Regions from separate parts of the Aminobacterium sp. EBM-42 genome, predicted to be linked through region 2. Evidence: a T-box and tRNA genes for the amino acid it is inferred to sense, from the RefSeq annotation. Region 2 holds a T-box; the other holds one or more tRNA genes.

Evidence for each region. A T-box is a leader RNA that pairs with one kind of tRNA and senses whether it is charged. The one in region 2 lies ahead of thrS (threonine--tRNA ligase), so its partner is inferred to be a tRNA-Thr.
Region 1: it has a tRNA-Thr gene. The T-box ahead of thrS (threonine--tRNA ligase) is inferred to sense a tRNA for this amino acid. The anticodon was not compared.

Annotation. Positions count from the first base shown of each region.
Region 1 is NZ_MPPC01000025.1:122,194-129,830, reverse strand. It holds gene hslU (ATP-dependent protease ATPase subunit HslU) at 1-1,271, shown strand, start outside; gene codY (GTP-sensing pleiotropic transcriptional regulator CodY) at 1,293-2,138, shown strand; gene BUC50_RS07975 (response regulator) at 2,224-2,598, shown strand; gene BUC50_RS07970 (S1 RNA-binding domain-containing protein) at 2,768-3,187, shown strand; gene BUC50_RS07965 (DUF501 domain-containing protein) at 3,229-3,816, shown strand; gene argH (argininosuccinate lyase) at 3,797-5,197, shown strand; tRNA gene BUC50_RS07955 (tRNA-Lys) at 5,356-5,431, shown strand; tRNA gene BUC50_RS07950 (tRNA-Glu) at 5,436-5,511, shown strand; tRNA gene BUC50_RS07945 (tRNA-Thr) at 5,527-5,602, shown strand; gene BUC50_RS07940 (helix-turn-helix domain-containing protein) at 5,857-6,162, shown strand; gene BUC50_RS07935 (helicase RepA family protein) at 6,165-6,995, shown strand; gene BUC50_RS07930 (hypothetical protein) at 6,992-7,637, shown strand, end outside.
Region 2 is NZ_MPPC01000027.1:72,259-79,895, reverse strand. It holds gene BUC50_RS08950 (response regulator transcription factor) at 1-534, opposite strand, end outside; gene rpsO (30S ribosomal protein S15) at 793-1,059, shown strand; gene BUC50_RS08940 (polyribonucleotide nucleotidyltransferase) at 1,194-3,440, shown strand; gene dut (dUTP diphosphatase) at 3,437-3,877, shown strand; T-box leader at 3,929-4,158, shown strand; gene thrS (threonine--tRNA ligase) at 4,197-6,098, shown strand; gene infC (translation initiation factor IF-3) at 6,286-6,870, shown strand; gene rpmI (50S ribosomal protein L35) at 6,940-7,137, shown strand; gene rplT (50S ribosomal protein L20) at 7,192-7,551, shown strand; gene BUC50_RS08910 (TrkH family potassium uptake protein) at 7,554-7,637, shown strand, end outside.

The sequences.
Region 1 (7,637 bases), on a different contig from region 2:
ATTTGCCCCGGGATCTTGCAAATGAAGTGGCGCCGAAGAATATCCTTATGGTGGGGCCTACAGGTGTAGGAAAAACTGAGATTGCAAGGCGTCTGGCCGATCTCGTTTTGGCCCCATTTGTGAAAGTAGAAGCGACGAAATTTACTGAAGTGGGCTACGTTGGACGGGATGTAGACTCCATGATACGCGACCTCGTAGAAACAGCAGTAGCCATGGTGAAGAGGGTAAAAATAGAAGAAGTTCAAGGTCCTGCAGAGGAACGGGCGGAATGGCGGCTTGTGGATGCCTTGCTGCCACGGCCGGAGCGAAAGACATCTATGCCGGATTTTATGAAAATATTTTCAGGTAAGGAAGCTGAAGAAACGCCGCCTCAGGAAGAAGACACCATCCGGGAGTCTACAAGAAATAAGGTCTATGCCCTTCTTAAGGCTGGAAAGCTCGATGAGCGGGAAGTAGAGCTAGAAGTTGCTGAGAGTGCGTCCATGGGCATTCCTATTCTTGGAGGAGCAGGGATGGATTCCATGGGTATGAATATAAACGAAATGCTGAGTGGATTGCTTCCTAAAAAAACAAAAAAGCGTCGAATGAAAGTATCAGATGGAAAGAAACTCCTACAGGCAGAAGAAGCAGAAAAACTGATAGATATGGAGTCTGTAGCCAGAGAAGCACTGGATAAGGCCCAGGAAGAGGGCATTATATTCATTGATGAGATAGATAAGGTGGTTGCCCGAGGAACTTCCAGCGGTCCTGATGTAAGTCGAGAAGGAGTGCAACGAGACCTTCTCCCTATCGTAGAAGGATCTACCGTGCAGACAAAATACGGCACGGTAAAAACAGATCATATCCTCTTTATTGCAGCAGGGGCATTCTCGAGTGTTAAGCCCTCTGACCTGGTACCGGAACTCCAGGGCCGTTTCCCCATTCGGGTGGAATTGCAGCCCCTTGGGAGAGAAGAGTTGGCCCGCATACTTGTGGAGCCCGAAAACAGTTTAATAAAGCAATATCAGGCACTTTTAAGCACAGAGCGCATTGAAGTGCGGTTTTCAGAAGATGCCATTGAGGAAATAGCGGCAATGGCCGAAAAAATGAATGCTGAGATGGAGAATATAGGAGCCCGGCGACTCCATACCATGGTGGAGCAGCTTCTCGAAGAAATCAGTTTTACTGCGCCAGAGCGGCAAGGTGAAGTGGTTGATATTGACGCGCAGTTTGTAAAGGAGAGGCTTTCGCCTCTTATGGAAGACACAGACTTACGAAAGTATTTGCTTTAAATCATGCAGGAGGGATCGGAAATGGTAAAAAGTGACAAAAAAGTAGCAGAGAATAAGATTGGAATAGTTGATGACCCAGCAATGAAAGATTTGCTTGATAAGACTCGCCAGGTAGGCAGGGCCCTTCAGAATCGGCGGGAAGGGACGAAACCAGATTATAGCAAATTGGCAAAACTTCTTTGTGAATTCTCAACAGCCAATGTCTATATCATTAACAGAGAAGGGCGGATACTAGGGCATTCATGGGTTAGCGAGTATCATTCAGAAGCAGTGGCGAATTTCCTTGAAAGGGGATATATGCCAGAAAGTTTTGTGGAAAAAATGAACCAGCATAGAGAGTCCATTTTGAGTGAAACAGATGGATATCTTTTCGATGATGAGGTCGCTCCGAAAGAAGCTCCAGAAAAGCATCTATTGTATGTTCCTATCTATAGCGCGGCAGAACGGCTGGGGACATTGCTTCTCGTAAGGTTCTTCAACCCCTTCTACATGAAAGATCTCATTTTGGCAGAATATCTTGCCACTCTCGTAGGTATCGAAATACTCCATGACCGAACACGAAGTATAGAAGAACGGGCGAGAGAACGCCTTGTGGTACAGATGGCTATGCGTGCTCTCTCCTACTCCGAAGTAGAGTCTGTAAAGCATATCATCGCAGAGCTTGGAGCTTATGAAGGAGTTGTCATTGCAAGCAAAGTGGCGGATCGTGTGGGAGTTACAAGAAGTGTCATTGTAAATGCCTTGAGAAAGCTGGAGAGCGCTGGGATTATCGAAAGCAGAAGCCTAGGCATGAAAGGAACCTTTATTAAGATATTAAGTCCTCTTTTTATAGAAGAACTTGGGATGGTTCTTACCCAGAATAATTAACAATAAAACAGTGAAAGGGGCTGATCAGCCCCTTTCACTGTCCTTTCCCCTTTCGAGTGGAGCACAACACAGGAGAGATGCATACATGGGAAAAAGAGTGCTCATAGTTGACGACGCCGTTTTTATGAGGATAATACTGAAAGATATTCTTTTAAATAATAATTTTGAGGTTGCGGGAGAAGCTGAGAACGGGAAAGTTGCGGTGGAGGCTTATCAGAGGCTTCATCCTGACATCGTGACAATGGATATATCAATGCCGAAGATGGATGGCATTGATGCGCTCAGGGCCATAAGAGCTTTAGATCCTGAGGCCAAGATTATTATGGTGAGTGCCATGGGACAGCAACCTATGGTCAGAGAGGCGATCAAAGCCGGGGCGCTGGATTTTATTGTGAAGCCTTTTCAGCCGGATCGGATAGTGGAAGCTCTGAGCAGGGCCTTGGCCTGGATTGTTCCATAGTTCACCAATAGAGGCACGGTATCTATATAATATAAATTGCTTCGAATAAGAATAGGATATTAAAGAGACTGGAACGCCAGTAATTTGATATAATTCCAAAACAGATCTTTTTGTCTAACTAGTTTTTAAAAAAGATTTTATATTAGCCTTCTGGAGGGTAGAAAAACTGATGGTAGAAGATAAGAGGAGTGACCAGGCTCCCGTGAGTGTCGGGGATACGGTCGAATGTGAAGTGGAGCAGATCATGCCTTATGGTGCTTTTGTACGCCTTTCCACGGGACAGAGAGCGATGATTCACATTTCAGAACTCTCGTATAGCTACGTTAAGAAAGTGGAAGATGTTCTTGAGGTCGGCAAGAAGGTAACGGCGAAAGTGATCAAGATTGACGAAAAAAACCGGATTGATCTTTCCTTGAAAAAAATGGAAGAACGTCCTCCTGTTGCTCCTTCTGCTCCTAAAGAGACAGAGGATAACTTTGAAAAAAAGCTATCGAATTTCCTAAAAATTAGCGATCAGAAAATAGCGGATCTCAATAGCAAGTTAAATAATGCGAAAGCGAGCAAAAAACGGAGCAAAAGAAGCAAATGACCCGAATAATAACAAAGCAGGGGAGCTTAAGCTCCCCTGCTTTGTATTGGAGCCTTACGAAAGAAGATATTGAAATTGTGAAGCGTCAAATGGTTCATCGCAAGTTTGAAAACGACATCGTGGCAGGAGTGGTCTATTACTGCCAATGGGGGGCTCCACAAGTTCTTCTATGCAGGCCAATGGTGAAGAAAAGGCCTTTCCCCACGTCTTTTTGGTTAACGTGCCCCTATCTTATTCAGAAGTGCGGCGAACTTGAATCTCAACAGGGAGTGAAGGCTTTAGAAGAATATCTACAGAAAAGGGTTTCTCTCCATGATTGGATTCTTTATCATGTGCTTCATATGAATATACGCATGTCCCTTTTTCCTCCAGCCCAAAGAATGTACCTTCAAAAAAGACGCCCTTCATTATGGAAGGCTTTGCGTCGGGGAGGAGTAGGAGGGATTCAGGATAAAAATTCTTTTAAAGTAAAATGCCTTCATCTTCATGTCGCTTCATGGTTAACGCTGAGAACACACCCTGCCGGAGAGTGGCTGCATCAAAACCTGCAACAGGTTAGCTGTCCCGTTCCAGAGTGCTACCCATGTTTTATAAAAGGAGGGGGAAGGAATGTGGAAAGGGCGCTTTAGTGAAGAAACAGCAGAAATCGTTTTGAACTACACCCAGTCTCTTGATCTGGACTGGTGCCTTGCTCCCTTTGATATCCAGGGGAGCATTGCCCATGAGAGAATGCTTGTTTCTGTCGGTCTTTTGTCCCCTGACGAAGGAGAAAAAATAGAAGGCGGACTTCGTCAGGTCTTACAAGAAATAGAAGAGAAAAGTTTTATCCCCTCTATTGAATTAGAAGATGTGCATATGAACATAGAGCACCGTCTTACTCAATTGCTCGGACCTCTGGGGGCGAAGCTTCATACTGGTCGTAGCCGCAACGACCAGATTGCTACGACGTTGCGCCTTTATTTACGTGATAGACTGCAAAAGGTTCAACAAGGCATGTTCACCCTTCTTGAGGCAGTTCTGGAAAGAGCCCATGCTCATCGCCATATTGTTGTTCCGGGATACACTCACTTACAGCAGGCTCAGCCAGTGAGCATGGGCCATTACTGGATGTCCCATTTTCAGGCATTTCGAAGGGATTGCATCCGTCTTCAGGCTGCTCTGGACTCACTGGAAGATTGCCCTCTCGGCGCAGGGGCCCTTGCAGGTTCAACATTGCCTCTTGATCGTTTTTATACTGCGAAGGAGCTTGGATTTAAGAATCCGACGGAGAACAGTCTTGATTCTGTAGCCCATAGAGATTATTTACTTGATTATCACTATTTTGCGGCGGTGTTTGCAATACATTGCAGCAGATTGGCCGAGGATTTTATTATTTATAATAGTCAGGAATTTGGCTGGCTTAAACTTCCTGACGCTTTCTGCACGGGCTCGAGCATGATGCCCCAGAAGAAAAATCCCGACGTATTGGAGCTGACCCGTGGAAGGACAGGACAAATCATAGGACACTTCGTTGATTTGCTTGTTATGCTAAAAGGACTGCCCATGACATATAATCGGGATTTGCAGGAAGATAAACGAGGTCTTCTGGCATCTCTTGCCGTTATTCTCTCGATTATAGAAATTCTGCCAGAGTTTTTGTCTCGTGTAGAAGTTGAGGAAAAAAGAGCTGTTTTAGGAATGGAAAATGGTATGATCCTTGCTACCGATGTGGCCGAGTATCTGGTTAAGGAAGGTGTTCCTTTCAGAGACGCTCACTGGAAAGCCGGACAGCTTGTTCGCTATTGTCTCGATAACGGGCGGTCTCTTCTGGATCTGACCCTGTCTGAGTGGAAAGCTATTATTCCAGAAGCGAAAGAAGACCTTTTATCCATTCTTTCTCTTAAAGAGAGTGTTGCCAGGCGGCAAACCTATGGAGGAACAGGTTTTATATGTGTAGATCGGCAAATAGAGGAAGGGGATGGGTGGCTCGCGTCTCAAAAGAAGAGAGATGACGCCTGCTCTTCCAGTTGAATATGAAACCAAGTAAAGGCAGGCAAAAGCTATTTGGCAGGCCGAGATTGCCCTTATCAGAAAACTTTCAATCCTGAGATTTTTAAAAAGGGCTTGACTTGCGGCGTTTTTTCTGTAGAATAAACCCTTGCGTAACGGCAGTAACAGGTCGAATGCACGAGCCGTTAGCTCAGTTGGCAGAGCACCGGACTTTTAATCCGGGCGTCGTGGGTTCGACTCCCACACGGCTCACCATAGCGGTCCCATCGTCCAGTGGTCTAGGACACAGCCCTTTCAAGGCTGCGACACGGGTTCAAATCCCGTTGGGACCGCCATTTTTAAATTTAACTGCCGGTGTAGCTCAGTTGGTAGAGCAGCGCACTCGTAATGCGCAGGTCTCCAGTTCAAGTCTGGACACCGGCTCCAGTAATAGCAAGGGCTCCCGAAAATCTCGGGGGCTCTCTTTTTTACCCGTGTGTCACCCGTGTGTCACCCGAAAAAATACCAACTCCCATACTCATACTTCCACCCATAATTCTTTTTTAAAAATCTGACCAAAAGACTCTCCCTATATAAAGACTAAATATTGCATCTTCTTATTTTTTAGGGCTTTCTTTGTTTTGTGATACCCCCCGCAGGAAAACTAGCTTGTACATCCTGGAAAGTGGAGGTACATAGCTATGGCACGGACAAAAAAAGAAAATGGGGAAGTCAAGGTTACTCTTATCGGTGGAGTGCCGAAAATGGTGTTCACCACGAAACAGGCAGCGGAATATCTCGAAATCTCGTACTCGTACCTGAGGACCATACGAATGACGGGAAAAATCAAGGACCGAATGGGGCCTCCGCCTGATATTTCCATTGCTGGGGCCACCCGGTATCTGAAGGAAGACTTGGACGCGTGGTTGCGCCGGCTGCCAAAAAACTATAGAGGGGGCCCTGTACCGGTTCCGCAGGAGTCTGAGCACACCGGCGGGGAGATGTAGTTATGAACCTTCCTGATGTACTCCCTGTTGTCGATTTTTCCGAGGGGGTTTTTATGTCCCCTCGCGAACGCCTTTTTGTTCTTCCTGGATTACTGGCAGGTAAGGCCGGCACCCTTTCAGCCCCCGGCGGGACAGGGAAAAGTTTTTTGCTACTGGAGATGGCGATGTCTGTCGCATCAGGCCAGACACTCATCCCGGGGCTCACGCCGATGGTACCGGGCCCTGTGCGCTATTTATCTTTTGAAGAGGACTATGATGATATTCACAACCGCTTGGTGTCACTTTTTTTGGAATTCGTTGACCTGACCACGCCTCCCGTAGAAACCTTTTTTCCGTCCCCACTCGAGGGGGCAAGTTTACCTTTAATAAGAAGGGGCGGTGTGGAAAATTCTGAGGCAAAAGCCTGGCTGGAGCGGCAGTGCGAGGGAATGCGACTGGTCATACTGGATCCGCTGAGTCGCTTGCACGAAGCCAATGAAAATGACAATGGTGAAATGAAACGACTCCTCTGGGTTCTCGGAGAAGTTGCTGGGAGGACGAGGTGCGCTATTCTGGTGGCGCATCACACCAGTAAGGCGGCCGTACTCAATGGTGCGGGTGCCAGTCAGCAGTCTCCCAGAGGGGCAAGCAGCATCGTAGACGATGGGCGGTGCACTATGACCCTGAGCAGGGTACCCGCAGCGGACGACTTGGGGATTCCTGAGGATAACCCCCTCGCCCTAACTTGGGTTAAGGTCAACGGGTGTCGGCTCCCGGACCCTGTGCTTCTGCACAGGACCCGCACAGGTATTCTTGTGGCGGCGGAGGACAAGAAGGGAGGAATGTACCGGTGACGAAGGATAACTGTGTCGTACAGGTACCCCAGCCCTTAGTCCATTTTCCGCCTTTTTTCCCGGTGCAGGTACCTGCCAAGGGTTTTGACCTAAAAAAAATCAATGACTACGGAGACATTATCAGCGTGTCTGCCCCTGAAACTCCTCGCGTGAGGGAGTTACTGGTGTTCTTGGCAGCTTTGACGTTTGTCCAGGCCGATGATGTTGAAACTGACGGGACCCGAGTCACACTGACCATACACGGCAAAGAGTGGCGCAGACGCGCCGGATTTGGTCGTACGAAACAGGACAGGGCTGCGTGGGAGCGGGCAATTAAAATTCTGACAGGTGTGCAGTATGACATAGAAGTAGATGGTGCTCGCGGGGATGGCCGGAAATATAAACAGCGTCGTAAACCACTGCCGTTTCGTCGTGTGATTCTAACTGGAATTTTTAATGATGTTACGTTTCAAAAGCACGAAGACACGGTTACCCTTTCAATTCTTGCCGACTTTGTAAAAGGCTTGGATGTGACTGGTCTAAGGATTTCCCTAACCCATCTGCTATCCCTGCGAGGGAACATTGCCAGACTACTGGCGTACACTCTTTATGGCAGACAGGCCTGGGTGGGGACTTGGCAGCAGCTGGGAAAGCTCGCAGAAA
Region 2 (7,637 bases):
GACTTGAGAAATTATCTTTTCCCTGGTAAAAACTTGGTTTTCATGTCGAAGAAGCAATTCCAGAATATCAAACTCCCGTCTACGCAGTGGTAATATGGTGTTATCCACTCTACATTCCCTAGCTACTGGATCTATTGTCATAGATCCACAATGAAGGAGATTATGCTGCAACTCAGAAGTTCTCCTTAAAAGGGTACGAACTCTTGCAAGAAGCTCTCTGAAATCAAATGGTTTAACCAGAAAATCATCGGCACCCTTATTAAGGCCCTCTACCTTTTCGTCTACACTGTCTTTCGCCGTGAGAATAATGATAGGAAGAGTAGCACCATTTGAACGAAGTCTTTCAAGAACCTCTAGTCCGCTTATGCCAGGCAGCATGAGGTCCAGAACTATACACTCGCACTCCGGGTTCTTCGCTTTTTCCAGCCCTTCTTCTCCTGTATAAGCGCGCTCTACAGAAAACCCATTTTCTGCAAAGCCCTCGGCGAGAACCTGAACAAGATCCTTATTATCTTCAATAATAAGCAGTGACATGCTTATTACCTCCCCCCCGAACCAATTTATATTAAATGCTTTTGTTAACTCTCTATTATTTAACCATATACTTTAACCCATGTCGAGTGCAGAATTAGATTTTTTGAAAATTTATGTAGTTTTTCTGAATATGTGCGCAGGTAGTCAAAACATTGCCATATAGAAATATCCGTGGTAATATTCTTTAACCCATTACTAGGATCTACACAAAGCTGTATTTCTTGGTTTTCGGGATTTCATTAATTGAGGTGAACAATTATGTTGGAGAAGGATCAGAAACAGAGGATCATTGAAGAGTACCGCACCCATAATGTGGACACAGGGTCTCCAGAAGTTCAGATTGCCATGTTGACCGTGAGGATTCGTGAGCTTACAGAGCATATGAAGAACCACACAAAGGACTTCCATTCCAGGAGGGGACTTCTTAAGATGGTCGGAAGACGGCGTAAGCTTCTTCGCTATCTGAGGGAGAAAGACTTCAACAGATACCAGACTTTAATTGAACGCCTTGGTCTTCGTCACTAAAAAAACAGAATAAATTTTTATTCAAAGGTTTTTCTGTGCGAGAGCGGATATCCGCTCTCGCACTTTTTTTGTGGGATGTGTTATTCTTATCAAGTACAATACGAAGAGGTAGAAAATTAGAGGAGGAACAATGGATGAAAAAAGTATTTTCAATTGAGATCGGGGGTCATGAAATGACCTTCGAAACGGGGTGTGTGGCCAAACAGGCAAATGGTTCCATAGTGGCTAGGAGCGGGGATACAGTGGTTTTGACCACTACCTGCATTTCTGACACACCTCGTACGGGGATTGACTTTTTCCCCTTGCTAGTTGACTTTGAAGAAAGATATTACTCAGCAGGTAAAATCCCCGGAGGGTTTATCAAACGGGAAGGAAGACCAACTGAAAACGCCATTTTGAGTGCACGTGTCATTGACCGTTCTATACGTTCACTTTTCGATGAAAATCTTCGCTACGACATACATGTTGTTGCTACTGTGCTATCAGTAGATCAGCTTAACCCCCCCAGTGTACTCGCCATTAATGCAGCGTCTGTAGCTCTTATGATCTCTGAAATTCCGTGGGGAGGCCCCATAGGAGCTGTGCGCATCGGCTATATTAATGACCAGTTTGTAGTCAACCCTCTTGAAGAGCAAATGTTGGAATCCAAATTGGATTTGCTCGTATCTGGCCATAAGGACGGCATTACCATGGTTGAGGCGGGAGCTAACGAGGTATCAGAAGAGTTGCTCGTAGATGCTCTGGATCTTGCCCACACTGAAATTAAAAAGATTGTTGCCATGCAAGAAGAGATTCGGAAGCAGATTGGCAAGGAAAAGATAGATATTCCTGAACCAGAATTTTTTGAAGAGATAGATTCATGGCTAGGAGCAGAAATGCAAAAGCATGTATTAGAGGCAGTCAGTATTCACGAGAAAAAACCCAGGGCAGAAAAAATTCGTTACGTTAAAACCACATCTATCGAGCATTTCGCAGAAAATTATCCTGGTACGGAGGCTTATATTTCTGCGGCAGTTGACGAGATGGTGAAGAAAACAATGCGGTCCCGCATTCTTAATGAGCGAGAGCGGGCTGATGGTCGGGCAATGGATGAGATTCGCCCGATTACATGTGAAGTGGGAGTTTTGCCTCGTGTGCATGGTTCAGCTCTTTTTACCCGGGGCGAAACTCAGGCCCTCGTTGTGGCTACTTTGGGGATGATGGGAGTAGATGACCAGATTCTTGACGGCCTTAAACAGGACGAACCGAACAAGAGGTTCATCCTTCACTATAACTTTCCCCCCTATTCAGTTGGAGAAGTTCGTCCCATGCGGGGTCCGGGACGTCGTGAAATAGGGCATGGCGCCTTGGCTGAACGGGCTCTTCGCCCTATAATTCCCGATGAGGTTGAGTTCCCCTATGTGGTCCGTCTTGTTTCAGATATCCTGGAGTCGAACGGATCCAGTTCTCAGGCATCTATTTGCGGGGGAAGCCTTGCTCTTATGAACTCCGGAGTTCCCATTAACAGACATGTCGCTGGCATTGCCATGGGGCTCATAAAGGAAGGGGAAAAAGTAGAGATCTTGAGTGATATTCAGGGTCTTGAAGACCACTATGGTGATATGGACTTTAAAGTGGCCGGAACCCGCGAAGGTGTGACGGCCCTTCAGATGGATAACAAGGCAGGTGGCATTACTAGGGAAGTTCTTAAAAAGGCCCTCAATCAGGCAAAAGAAGGAAGATTGTTTATACTCGAGAAAATGGAATCTGCCATAGAAGAGCCTTCCGGCCTTTCTCCTTACGCGCCAAGGATTTATGTGACCCATATTGATCCTGAAAAAATCAGAGATATCATAGGCCCTGGCGGTAAGGTCATCCGAGGCATTACCCAGGAAACAGGAGTGAAGATCAATGTGGAAGATAATGGAGAAGTATATATAGCCGGAACATCAAGTGAGGGTGTTGAACGCGCACTGGCAATAATAAAGGGGCTTACAAAAGAATTGGAGCCAGGGGAAATATATCTGGGCAAAGTCACTCGGATTATGAATTTCGGGGCTTTTATAGAGTGTTTGCCAGGCAAAGAAGGTCTTCTCCACATAAGCGAAATCAGCCCTCACCGTGTCGGCAAAGTGGAAGATGTTTTTGGTGTTGGGGATACAGTCCTTGTCATGGTCAAAGAAATAGACGATATGGGACGGACTAATCTGACACGCAAGAAACTGTATGACCAGGAAGAAAGGGTTATAAAAGAGGGATTCGGCAAAGCCCTTGAAGAGGAGAAGGCAAAGGAAACCGCTATTGAAGCCAAAGCTGCTTCTGCTCCCCGTCCCGCTCCTGGCCAGCGTCGTGGTGGAAGTCAGGAACGGCCGGACCGTAGGCAGGGTGGACCTCGTCGATGAAGCGTGTAATGGTTAAGGTCGCCCGGCGAAACATAGAAATACCATTACCGGAATATGGAACTCCCTTTTCTGCCGGGGTGGATCTTCGTGCGGCGGAGCCTCTTCTTCTAAAGCCTGGAGAGAGGGGAAGTGTGGGTACTGGTCTCTATGTTGAGCTTCCAGAAGGTTATGAAGCTCAAGTGAGACCAAGAAGCGGTCTCGCTCTTCGTTCCGGTGTTACGGTGCTTAACACTCCAGGGACTATAGATTCTGATTACAGGGGGGAAGTTCGGGTTATCCTTATTAATCTCGGACAGGAACCTTTTCAGGTTATGCCACAGGATAGGATTGCACAAATGATCATAGCCCCTGTGGTTCAGTTAGTATGGGAGGAAAATGAATCCCTTTCAGATTCAGTACGTGGAGAAGGTGGCTTTGGCAGTACCGGTGTGAAGTAAAAGAGTTGACATTCTTACTTTTAGGTAGTATAAATTTCGCCAAATAGAATATGTAAGGCTATGAAGGGAAGAGTAGTTTTACGACCACTGAACAGAGAGTGGAGGCCATGGGCTGAGAGCCTCATGCAGCAGGGTAGACCGAAGACCATTCCTGAGCCGGCATCGAAGCTTGAAGCTTTTTGGCGTAAGATGCAGGGGAACGCCCCTTACAGCGTAAAGAGGGCCAGCTTTATAAGCTGGAACTGGAGTGGAACCGCGATATAGCCCACATCGTCTCCAGAAGGAGAGATGTGGGCATTATTTTTTAGGGGTGATACGCATGTTCGAGCTTAAAAACGCCAATGAGGATATGATAGAAATTGAAAGTGGCAGTGTTCTTAATGTATTGAAGCGCTGGGAGATGCATAAAGAGGCTGTGGCAGCCAAGATTAACGGTCGTTATGTTGATCTCTCAGCTGAGATCGCAGAGAGCGGATTGTTAGAAGCTATAGATGGCGCCAGCGAAGAGGGGCTTGATATTATACGGCACTCAGCAGCTCACCTTATGGCTCAGGCTTTTCAATCTCTTTATCCGGAAGCTCACTTTGGGATAGGCCCATCCATTAAAAACGGATTCTACTATGATATGGAACTCCCGGAATCAATTTCGGAGGAAGCGCTTCCAAAAATTGAAAAGGAAATGAAACGTCTTGCGAAGCGTGCTTTCCCCATAGAGCGCCAGATTTTGAAAAAAGAAGAAGCGATTGCCTTTTTTAAAGAGCGTGGAGAAAAGTACAAAGTGGAATTGATAGAGGAGATAGAAGATGGGACTGTGAGTCTGTACAGGCAGGGAGACTATGTAGACCTTTGCAGAGGGCCTCACGTACCGAATACTTCATGGATAAAGCATTTTAAACTTCTTTCAGTAGCCGGAGCTTATTGGAGGGGCGATGAAAAAAACATAATGTTGACCCGTGTCTACGGAACGGCTTTTGCAGATGAGGAATCTCTTCAAACTTATATAACAAGACTTGAAGAAGCGAAGAATAGAGACCACCGTAAAATAGGCAAAGAACTCGACCTTTTCAGTATTCAGCCCGAAGGTCCTGGATTTCCCTTCTTCCACCCCAAGGGCATGGCTATACTGAACAAGCTCACTGAGTTCTGGCGACAAGTTCACGAAAAGAACGGGTACTGCGAGATTCGAACCCCTCTTATTCTTGATCGCAGTCTTTGGATTCGTTCTGGGCATTGGGATCACTATCGTGACAACATGTATTTTACAGAGATCGACGAGATGCCTTTTGCCATTAAACCAATGAATTGCCCTGGTGGAATTCTTATTTATAAAAGTCAGATAAGAAGTTATCGTGATCTTCCCTTGCGGATGGCGGAATTAGGGATAGTCCACCGCCACGAGCGATCAGGTGTTCTTCATGGTTTAATGCGAGTACGTTGTTTTACGCAGGATGATGCTCATCTTTACTGCACACCAGAGCAGGTTAAAGATGAGATCAAAGGGATTATGTATCTTTGCCAGTACATATATAGGGATATCTTTGGCTTTAAATATACAATGGAGCTTTCTACCCGTCCTGAGAACTCCATGGGGTCAGAAGAACAGTGGAATATAGCTGAAACTGCCTTGAAAGAAGCTCTGGAAGAAACTAATATGCAATATCGCGTCAATCCTGGTGACGGCGCTTTTTATGGTCCCAAGATAGATTTCCACCTTGAGGATTGTATCGGACGTACATGGCAGTGTGGAACAATTCAGCTTGATTTCCAGATGCCTGAAAAATTCGACTTGACATTCGTCGGAGCTGACGGAAAAGAACATCGGCCCGTAATGCTTCACAGAACAATTCTGGGAAGTCTGGAACGGTTCTTCGGAATACTCATAGAACAGTTCGCTGGAGCTTTTCCTTATTGGTTAGCGCCTGTACAGGTCCGTTTGCTTCCTATCTCGGAAGATTTTCTTGATTATGCACGATTGGTTCAGGCGAAATTGGTTGCTAATAATATCAGGGTTGAAATAGATAGCAGAGATGAAAAGCTGGGGAAGAAGATCAGAGATGCCCAGATTCAGAAAATCCCATACATGGCCGTTATCGGAGAAAAAGAAGTTGCCAGCGATCAGGTCGCGCCTAGAGAGCGGAGCAGAGGGGATCTTGGTGCAATGTCAATCAACAGTTTTATTGATGTTTTAATGGAAGAAAAGAATCCGCTACTTAACAAGTAATTGCCAGATTTCAGCAGCTGTGATATAGTTTCTTAGTCTAAAGAAGAGGCCCACCCTCTCACCTGACGACGCAAGGCGTTGTTGTCTGGTCGAAACCATAACACTCTTTGAGAGTATTGCTTTGTATGTGTGAGGGTCGGTGGAAATCCATCGGCCCTTTTTTATATTATCACGGAGGTGAAGTGTTATAGCCAAAAGAGAAGCAGGGGAACCCCGCGTCAATGATGAAATCACTGTGAGTGAAGTGTTATTGATTGACGATAACGGAGTCAAAATAGGTGTCACCAAAATAGAGGATGCTTTACGTATGGCAGAAGAGAGAAATCTTGATCTAGTTGAGGTGGCTCCCCAGGCTAAAGTGCCAGTTTGCCGTATCCTTGATTATGGCAAATATCGTTATCAACTGCAGAAAAAAGAAAAAGATGCACGAAAGAAACAGAAGGGACAAACCCTAAAAGAAATCAAAATGCGTCCGAAAATCGATGAACACGACTATAATTTTAAGGTTAAGGCTGTTATGAATTTCTTGAAATGCGGACACCGGGTAAAAGTTTCTATTTTTTTCAGAGGTCGTGAGATGGCTTTCCTTGATAAAGGGCGCAATGTCCTTGCAAGAGTGGTTCATGACACAGAGAGTTTAGGCAAGGTAGAAGCAGAACCTCGTATGGAAGGTCGTTATATGAGAATGATGCTCACACCTTTAGGGCCGACAAAAACAAAGGAAACAAACAAACAGGATAAAAATCAGGAAGAAGTTGAACAGTCAGAGTAATAATCTTACAGAACAACTCTTTGGTGTAGTGTTTTAGTATACTTAACAGTGTGAAAGGAGGGTATTACTATGCCTAAGTTGAAATCTCATTCAGGAGCAAAAAAGAGATTCTCTTCAACCGGAACAGGCAAGTTCAGCTATAGAAAAAATGGAAGAGGGCATCTTTTGACAGGAAAGAGCAGAAGTCGTCTTCGTCGTCTCCGTAAAACGGGGTATGTTCCAGAAACATTGGCTGGAGATCTAAAAAAGCTGCTTCCCTATAGCTAGGGGTCGATTTCACGTATAAAATAAAGAATTTATGATTAAGAGAGGTGACATGCTATGCCTCGTGTTAAGGGTGGTAGCGTTAGTAATAAAAAAAGGAAAAAGCTATTTTCCATCACAAAAGGGTATTGGGGCAAAAAGAAGAATGTTTATAGAAGAGCGAGGGAAGCTTTTCTTAAATCTCTGTCTAGAGCCTATGATGACCGCAAACTGAAGAAAAGAGATTTTAGGCGTTTGTGGATCACTCGTATAAATGCGGCTGCGCGGGCCCAGGGGATGAGCTATAGTTCGCTTATAGCCGGACTTAAAAAAGCGGGCATTGGAATTAACAGAAAAATGCTTTCAGAACTGGCCATCAACGATATGCCGGCCTTTGCAAAATTGGTTGAACAAGCCCGTAATGCGTTAGGACAGTAGTTTTGAAAACGTATAGTTCTCTCCGAGTAGAGAGAACCATTGTAGCAGGGTTCCTATCGCTGATAGTGATAGGAACCCTGCTTATA